3 regions of the Clostridium sp. CS1-1 genome follow, and region 1 is predicted to be linked to each of the others. Evidence: riboswitches for the same ligand, from Rfam matches in the RefSeq annotation. Region 1 holds a riboswitch; each other region holds the start of a gene.
The links. A riboswitch is a leader RNA that binds a small molecule or an ion and turns the genes downstream of it on or off. The one in region 1 is predicted to bind S-adenosylmethionine.

Region 1 (3,255 bases):
TAGCTCTCACCTTTAACTGGAATCTCATCGCCTACTGTATAAGAAAGAAAGTTCATTTTCTAATTCTCTAATTTGTTCTTCAATCTTCAGGAATCTTTCCTGATCATATCCGATTAAATCCATCTTATTAACAGCAAATATAAGATGTTTTATACCTATTAAAGAACAGATTCTTGCGTGTATTCTTGTTTGAACAAGTACTCCTTGCTTTGCATCTACTAGTATGATAGCAAGATTTGCAAAGGATGCACCAACTGCCATATTTCTAGTATATTCTTCACGGCCTGGTGTATCAGCTACGATAAAGCCTCGTCTATCTGTTGTAAGATAATGATATGCTACATCAATTGTAATCCTCTGCTCACACTCTCTCCTTTGTGAACTTTAGTGTTATATAGCTTCTGCTTCCAATTTATCAAGATGTGATAATTCACTCATTATTTATTCCTCCCGCTATATCTATGTACTTTAAAACTATAGAATTCTGATTTGAAGAGTAACTTTACATAGAGGGATATATTAGTAATTATGAAGTATATTTAAATACTTTTTTATGAGTCTTAGCTTTTTCTTCTATCTGAGCTTTAGACGAATTAAAAGTATTTATAGTGCAGAAGAATTACTAGTATATCCCGGCGGATAAGTTACACTTTAAGCTTTTCCTAATCCATTCATAGAAGAAGCTATCATTTCCCCGGCAATTAGCCCTCTCCAAGCAAAAGCCCATCCTTGTTTTACTCCACCTACAATAACTGGAATAGCTGCTGGAAAAATTACCTCTTTATATAATGTATAGCCTTTAGCTCCCGTCATCTCGGCTACTCTTATATAATTAGGATTTAAATTTTTAATGCCACTTTCTATTGACATAGATACAGCAAACACTGAACCTATTATTAAATCTATATTTCTAAGTATTTCAAATTCCTTATTAGCTCCCTTGTATCTTTTACTTACACCCTCAATTCTTAGAGTCACCCCGTCCCCCTCCTAAACCTTTATGATGAATATAAACTGAATAATATCCTAATTGCTTTTGTGCAAATAACATATTTTTATATTGCTTGTTAACTTCAAGAGTTTGATTTACTTCTTCCGCTGTTTGTATAGGATCTTGCTCAATTCGTATATCTTCTTCATCTACTCTGAAATCTAAGTTTACCTCTGCTTTAACCTTTGCAACCTGTGAGTTAAATAACTCAAGGAATTTTTCTTCTCCTAATCTATGCACAATATATCTAATTCTAGCTTGATGTCTATTTGTTCTGTCTCCTTCTTGCTCAAAGACTTCTTTCATAGCCTGTGCATAATATAAAATATCTTTATCCTCTATGAAATCTGCAAGTTTTAAGGACATTCTAGGTCTTCCACCGAAACCTCCTCCTCCATAAACTTCAAAGCCTTCTACACCATTATTTATCTTAGCTATAAAACCTAAATCAGCCATAGTAGCATTTCCAGTATCCTCCGGAGTATTTGAGAAAGCTATCTTATATTTTCTTGGAAGCTGAAGAGCAGCAGGGTTTTTCATTAGGTGATTTATAACCGCTTTTACATAAGGAGTTACATCAAAAACTTCATCTATTGCTACTCCAGAAAGCGGTGAACATCCCACGTTTCTCACTGTGTCTCCACAAGCTCCTTTTGTAGTTATATCAACCTTTATAACATCTTTCATGATGTTATATATACTGCTCATTGGTAATGCTTGAAACTGAATATCCTGTCTAGTGGTGAAATGTATTTTTTTATGTCCATGTTTTTTGGACGCTTCACTTATAGCATGGAGCTGATTTAGCTCTATAACTCCACCTGTAGCTCTTAACCTTACCATATACGTGCCTTTAACTCTTTGTTTATAAACACCCATCGCAACAATACGTTTTCTGTATTCAGCAACGTCTAGTTCATCCCTATCACATAATTCAGCATTTACTTTAAATTCCTCAATACTTTTTAAAATTTCTTCTGTTATTTTGATCATCTTTATTCACCTTTCTTTAAATAATTACTTGTTTTACTAATTCTTAGTTATACAGTGATAAAGTAAAATGGTTGCTTAAATACATATTATCAAACTGCAAAACTTATTAGGTTATCCTTGAAACTGAATTTTCAATAAATTATAATTGCAATAACACTCATACGTTATAACTTTCTACTTTCATCTGTATTAACTAAGTTTTATTTTGCTGGAAATACCAAGACTTGAAAAAACATAAAATAAAAGGCTATTTTTCTTCAACATAAGAAAAACAGCCTTTTGTTTTAAGTTAGAATTATATCTAATCTTAAAATAAACTATCTTTCTTATCTACCAGGATATAATATCCTGTAGGAATTGACACCGATACATTTAAATAAAAATGCCGGTTGTCGGGTTTCATAGGGCCAGTCCCTCCACCACTCTGGATAAGAATACGAATATAACATATTGTGCATAATTATTCATTTTTCATATCATACTACACTTGAATTCCAGATTTGTCAACCATTTTTATTATCGAAAATCCTCGCCTCTATAGTAATAGTATTAAACTATTAATTTAATAACACCTGAATTAAGTTACAGATATTGATTTTAACGAAATTTCTCTATAGCACTTCCTATTATTTCAAACCCTCTTTCTATCTCCTCTATACTCACTCTTGAAAATCCAAGCCTTAAAGTATCAGATCCTTCACCATTTGTATAAAAAATATCTCCTGGAGTAAAGATAACTCCCTCTTCACAGCATTTGTCTAAAAGTTCTCTTGAACTTACTCCCTTTAATTTTATAAATATATGGAGTCCCCCTTCACCCATTATCTCTTTGCAAGGAATATATTTCTTAGCACATTCTAAAGCAAATTCATACTTTTCTCTATAGACTTTTCTTGCTTTTTTAATATACTTTTCAAAACTTCCACTTTGAAGATAATCGAAGAAGATTGCCTGATCCAAAGATGAAGTATGTATATTTCTACTTCTTTTTATGCTTTCTAAATATCCTATAAGCTTTTTATCCGCTAAAATCCATCCAACTCTTATACCTGGAAATAATATCTTAGAAAAACTACCTATGTATATTACACTATTTCCATTTCCACTAAGAGCTGCTATAGGAGAAACATGAGTACCAGAATATCTTAACTCTTCATTAAAGCCATCCTCAACTATAGGTATGTTGTGCTCTTTTAATATTCTATAAAGCTCTACTCTCTTTTCTGCAGACATCACAAGACCAGTAGGATTGTGATAGGATGGAATAAAAT
Region 2 (3,255 bases), 490 kb from region 1:
TTAATATTATACTTATATAGCTTTTCTTTGAATTCGTAAAATTTATTATTATCAAAGAAAAGCTGAGTAATTAAGACTTCCGCTCCACAGTCCACCTTTTCTTTAAGATGCTTTATTTCACCATCTATGTCTTTGTACTCTAAATGTCCTTCTGGATAAACCGCTGCAGATATACAGAAATCTCTCCTTTCTTTCAATTCACAGATTAAATCTTTAGAATTCTTATAATCTAAATTATCTTTTGCTATAAATTTTTTTGGTATATCTCCTCTTAGAGCGAGAACATTGTTGATATTATTATTTTTAAGTTCTCCTAAAATGCTTTTAATCTCCTCTCTCGTAGAAGTTACACAGGTCAAGTGGACTACTGATTCTATATCAAATTTATTTTTTATATCTGAAACTAACTTAATTGTCCTATCCTTACTACTTCCCCCAGCTCCATAAGTTACACTTATGAAATCTGGATTTAGTTCTTTTAGCTCCTCAATAGTTCTATACATACCATCTAACGATTTATCCTTTTTAGGTGGGAATATTTCAAATGATAAGGTTAATTTCTTATTCGACAATATATCTTTTATAAACATTTACTACCTCCGATCATACAATAAATATACATTTTTTCTCAATCTCTTCATATAGATGAACAACTTCAAATCTAGACTTATGAACATAAACAATTCCCTCAATTTACTCGGTTCTAGCACATTCATAAGTCAAAGTTTGAATTGCGATATCTATATAGATATACAAATTAGAAGTTTGACCTATACAGAGGGATATATTAGTGATTCTGAAGCACATTTAAATACTTTTTTGTGAGTCTTAGCGAGGTTACAAGGAAAAGCTTAGAACTTCGATATGTCTGAGCGACAGCGAGTTTATCGAAGTTCTTGGCTTTTCCTTGTAGCCAAGCTTTAGACGAATTAAAAAGTATTTATGGTGCAGAAGAATCGCTAATATATCCCGGAGTGTACGTCTATCTTTGTGTTGTTTTATCTATAATTTAAAAGAGCTGCTTTTCCATAAGAAAAGCAGCTCTAGAAATTCTCTCAAATATTCTTAGGCCGTTCTTCTTATCTGTCAGAATAACCATTATTCTGCAGGAATTGACACCGATACATTCAAAATAAAATGCCGGTTGTCGGGTTTCATAGGGCCAGTCCCTCCACCACTCTTGATAAGAAAACTATATTCAATTACATTTTATGTAATCATAATACTTTTTAAAAAGCTTGTCAATATATAATTACTTAGCTTATTAAATTTTTTAAACCGCTTAAAATAACTATAATTCAAGTAATTAGAGAATCCTTGAACTTTTTTATAGTCGAACATATAAAATAATTATATTAATCACTAGTCCATATTATTCCTCATGGTATTCTTAGCCTGAAAGTAGTATAAAAAACTTTTATGACTGAAACTTTAGAATTATCCGCACTTCTATGCAAGTTGATTTCAATATAATTTCAAAAACTTTTTTTAGGGTATTGACATCATATTCTAATATTTGGTATCATAATCTCAATCGAATACGGAACTTCTTATCCAGAGAGGCGGAGGGACTGGCCCTACGATGCCCGGCAACCTGAATATATATTCAACGGTGCTAATTCCAGCAGGTGAAAACCTGAAAGATGAGAAGCATGAAGATTAAAACTTCTTGTGTCTCATTTGCACGAGAAGTTTTTTATTTTACCAAATATTAGAATCTAATAACTTATATCGAATTCTCAACATAGAAGTTCCGTTCAAATATTAAACTTTAATTATTTAAGGAGGAATTTATTATGACAAGAAAATTAAGATTTGACACTATTCAAGCACATGGAGGACATACACCAGATGCAAGCAGCAAATCAAGAGCGGTTCCAATTTATCAAACATCATCTTATGTTTTTGATAGCGTGGAACATGCTGCTAACTTATTTGGTCTTTCAGAAGTTGGAAATATCTATACAAGGTTAACGAACCCGACCACAGCTGTATTAGAAGAAAGAGTTTCTCAGCTTGAGGGTGGAGTTGGTGCCGTGGCTACTGCGTCAGGAATGGCCGCAATTACTTATGCAATAACAAACATTGCAGGTGCTGGAGATGAAATAGTGGCTGCTGCTACACTTTATGGAGGAACATATACTTTATTTTCCCACACTTTTAAAAACTTTGGAATTAAAGTTAATCTTGTAGACCCAGATGAACCTGAAAACTTTGAGGCTGCTATAACTGAAAAGACAAAGGCAGTATATATAGAAACCATAGGAAATCCAGGGATAAACCTTGTTGATATCCAAGCCGTTGCAGATATTGCACATAAGCATGGAATTCCTCTAATAGTAGATAACACTTTTGCATCACCTTATCTTTGCAGACCAATTGAATTTGGTGCAGATATAGTAGTTCATTCTCTTACAAAGTTTATTGGAGGACACGGTACATCTATAGGCGGCATAGTTGTAGACTCAGGAAAATTCAACTGGGATAATGGAAAATTCCCTGGACTTGTAGAACCTGATGAAAGCTATCACGGCCTTAAATTTGTAGAAGCTGTTGGTGCTGCTGCTTACATCACTAAACTAAGAGTATCCCTTTTAAGAGACTTAGGCGCTTGTATATCACCATTTAACTCCTTCTTACTAATATTAGGCCTTGAAACCCTATCACTTAGAGTACAAAAACATGTTGATAACACTAGAAAAATTGTAGAGTTCTTAAACAATCATCCTAAGATTGAATGGGTTAGCTATCCAGAGCTAGAAGGAAATAAGTACTTCAATTTATCAAAAAAATACCTTCCTCTAGGAGCTGGTTCTATATTCACCTTCGGAGTAAAAGGTGGAGTTGATGCTGGTAAAAAGATAATAGAAGGGGTAGAAATATTTTCACACCTTGCTAACGTTGGAGATGCTAAATCATTAATAATTCATCCAGCCTCTACAACTCACTCCCAGCTTAATGAAGAACAACTAATTCAGGCAGGAGTTAGACCTGAACTTATAAGAATTTCTATTGGTATCGAAGATGCTAATGATTTAATTGAGGATCTTTCTGCTGCATTAGATCAAATTTAGCCCTCAATACTTTAATAAGTTAATACTGTGTATTAGGCAATTGGCAATTAGCATTGTTTACTCCTAAAATGAAAGTAATGGTAAAAACATATTGCCAATTGTCCTTTTTATAGATAAGCAACACCGAAAGTAGACTTACCCTCCGAGAAATAATACCAATTTTCGGTACGTTAAATATTTT
Region 3 (3,255 bases), 1.1 Mb from region 1:
AAGTTAAAGATGTAATTATCAGTTACATTGGTCCTGTTGTAGGAGCATATGGAGGACCTGAGGCACTAGCTGTTTTCTTTTTAGGAAAAGAAAGAGATATTCAAGCAGAATCCTAATATTGTAAGAGCAGAATAATGATGTACCTTTAAAACATTATAATCTACCTATAGGTATGTAAATAAAAAAGGTTTAGTCAATAAAAACTAAACCTTTTTTATGAGTTATAAAATCATTTCATGGCTGTAAATATGAAATGATTTTTTCTTCAGATGTGGATTACCATTTACCTGAAAACTACTTAAATCTTATCCGATGATTACCTGACTTAATATTACCACTTGGCTCAAGTTCCACTTTATGACAAGTGCAAATTTTTGACCTACTTTATTTATTCTACATTGATCATAAAATCTCCTGTTCTTAAGGCCAATTTAAATCATAAATATAATATAATTTTTTATATATGAATGCACCAAACATTTAAACTCATACTTAAACTTAACTTAAAAATTATATAATATAGATTATATTTGACCATAACATATATTCTTATCTTTATGACTTAAAAAATCCGTAAATTAAAAGCTAATAAGCTTTTGAGGTATGAGTTTACTTGGCTCATACTTCAAAACTTATCTGACATTATAGTCTAGTTTTATTTCACTTTACTCACACTACAAGCATTAAGCAGTTTTTTTATTATCTTCATTATTCTTAACATTTATCGGTCTCAATTTAGGTAATCCAGTTAGAATTGCTATTAAAGCGCAAGCTCCCATTAAATAAGGATAGAACAAATACTTCATCACTAAAATAGGAGATATTTTAGCTACACCAGCAGCTACAAGTATCTGAGCTCCGTAAGGTATAATTCCCTGAATAAAACAGGAGAAAGTATCTAATAGACTAGCCGACTTTCTTGGATCTACTCCAAATTTATCTGCAATATCCTTTGCTAATGGACCAACCATAACTATTGCTACAGTGTTATTGGCTGTACATGCATCTACTACACTTATAAGCGCAGCAATTCCAAATTCAGCACCTTTTTTGCTCTTAATTCGTTTTGTTATAAAATTAATAATAAAATCAATTCCGCCGTTATATTTAACTAACTCTACCATTCCGCTTATCAAAAGTGACATGATAACTAAATCAGACATACCTGTAATTCCTTTTCCAGCCGATTGAGCAAAGCCTATTAAATTAAAGGCACCTGTTGCCATTCCCACTACCCCTGAAAACAAAGTACCAAATATCAGTACCAGAATTACATTCCCTCCAATTAAAGCACCTATTAAGACAAATACATAAGGAAGTACTTTAATTAACGAATAGCTATAATTACCAACTAAAGCAATTTCCTTTCCACTTGTAATGACAGCAAGGATAATTGCGGTTATTACAGCTGCTGGAAGAACAATTTTGAAATTAACTTTAAACTTATCTTTCAATTCACAACCTTGAGTTTTAGTAGCAGCTATTGTTGTATCTGAAATCATCGAAAGATTATCTCCAAACATCGCTCCACCTACTACCGCTGCTAACGCAAGTTCTACTGGAACACCGGTTTTAGTAGCTAGTCCTACCGCCATAGGCGCTATAGCCGCAATTGTTCCCATTGAAGTCCCTATTGAAGTTGAAATGAAACATCCGATAATAAACACACCTGCAATCAAAATATTACTCGGCAAAATGCTTAACCCAAGGTTAACAGTAGAATCAACAGCCCCCATATCCTTTGCTACCTGAGCAAAGGAACCAGCTAATATAAATATTATGCACATTAAAATAATATTTGTGTCCGCAGCTCCCAAGCAAAATCTTTCTAATTTATTATTAAAACTTTCCTTCCTATTCATGGCTAATGCTACTAAAGCTGCTATTAAGAATGGTACCGTAACTGGCAAAGCATAAAAATCATTAGTTACAATTCCAGTAATTATGTACACAGCCACAAAAATTAAAAATGGCAATAATGCCCATGGGTTTCCTGTTTTGTTTTGACTCATTATAAACTCCTCCTCTTTTTCAATTGATGTTAAGTTCTAACTTATTTAAATTGCTATTGATTTATACTGTTTTAAGACAACCTTCAATTTAAATTTTGATGTTAAAACTCATAAATGGTGTAATCTTTAGTTCTTTGTATCATAATTTTAGACAATAAAAAAACTTCTTGCAGATAAATCAAGAAGTTAATACACCTTTCCTCATCTGCCAGGTAAAACCTGCTGGATTTAGCACCTTTAAAAGCACATCGTACTTTTGGGTTGCCGGGTATCATAGGGCCAGTCCCTCCACCACTCTTGATAAGAAGTTACTATTTAATTTTACTGTTGTATTATATCAATTTAACAGAATAAAGTCAACCACTATTTGAAAGATATCAATTCAAATATTTCATATTTCACAATTGTCCTTTTTGAATAATAACTAACCAATACAAATAAAAAGAATATAGTAATAATCGGCATACTAACGTAACCCAGTACTATATTCTCAGTAATATCCTATTACTTTGAAGACTCCTCAACAATTTTTATTCCTGCACTTGCCCCAATTCTATTAGCACCAGCTTCTATCATGGCTCTTGTAGCCTCAAAATCTCTAATTCCCCCAGAAGCTTTTACTCCAACATCAGCTCCTACAGTTTTTCTCATTAAGACCACGTCCTCTACTTTTGCTCCACCAGAGCTAAATCCTGTGGAAGTCTTTACAAAATCTGCACCAGCCTTAACTGACAGTTCACAAGCTTTTACCTTTTCTTCTTCAGTTAATAAACAAGTCTCAATAATAACCTTGACTAATGCCTTTCCTTTCGCTTGTTCCACAACATATCTTATATCCTCTTCGACAACATCATACATTTTATCCTTCAAGGCACCAACATTTATTACCATATCAACCTCTTGAGCTCCATTTTGAATGGCATTTTCTGTCTCAAAGGCCTTAACCTCTTTAGTATTAGCTCCTAAAGGAAACCCAATTACGACACAAGTTTTTACATCTGTTCCTTCAAGTTCTTTTCTTACTAAAGATGTATAATAAGGATTCACACAAACAGATGCAAAATTATATTTTCTAGCCTCTTCACATAGCCTTATCACCTGCTGTTCTGTTGCTTCTGGTTTAAGTATTGTATGATCTATATATCTTTGTATTTCCATTTTGTTTATCTCCCTTCAAATTCATAACCAATTCTTAAGGCCACAGTTTAATTGTAACTGTGACCTTAAATTTTATTCTTTTGTC

Region 2: linked by a shared signal. The riboswitch ahead of AC0N0V_RS02015 (O-acetylhomoserine aminocarboxypropyltransferase/cysteine synthase family protein) and the one ahead of AC0N0V_RS04245 (hypothetical protein) in region 1 are both predicted to bind S-adenosylmethionine.
Region 3: linked by a shared signal. The riboswitch ahead of AC0N0V_RS09630 (Na+/H+ antiporter NhaC family protein) and the one ahead of AC0N0V_RS04245 (hypothetical protein) in region 1 are both predicted to bind S-adenosylmethionine.

The regions. Positions count from the first base shown of each region.
Region 1 is NZ_CM148680.1:953,851-957,105, reverse strand. Features, by position in the region: gene AC0N0V_RS04260 (hypothetical protein) at 1-56, opposite strand, end outside; partial or broken gene AC0N0V_RS04255 (GTP-binding protein) at 46-369, opposite strand; gene AC0N0V_RS04250 (ABC transporter permease) at 652-978, opposite strand; gene AC0N0V_RS04245 (hypothetical protein) at 962-1,984, opposite strand; SAM riboswitch class I at 2,308-2,419, opposite strand; gene pdxR (MocR-like pyridoxine biosynthesis transcription factor PdxR) at 2,582-3,255, opposite strand, start outside.
Region 2 is NZ_CM148680.1:462,935-466,189, reverse strand. Features, by position in the region: gene metF (methylenetetrahydrofolate reductase [NAD(P)H]) at 1-590, opposite strand, end outside; SAM riboswitch class I at 1,077-1,190, opposite strand; SAM riboswitch class I at 1,548-1,650, shown strand; gene AC0N0V_RS02015 (O-acetylhomoserine aminocarboxypropyltransferase/cysteine synthase family protein) at 1,797-3,074, shown strand.
Region 3 is NZ_CM148680.1:2,057,375-2,060,629, reverse strand. Features, by position in the region: gene AC0N0V_RS09635 (DegV family protein) at 1-116, shown strand, start outside; gene AC0N0V_RS09630 (Na+/H+ antiporter NhaC family protein) at 684-2,012, opposite strand; SAM riboswitch class I at 2,211-2,319, opposite strand; gene deoC (deoxyribose-phosphate aldolase) at 2,517-3,170, opposite strand.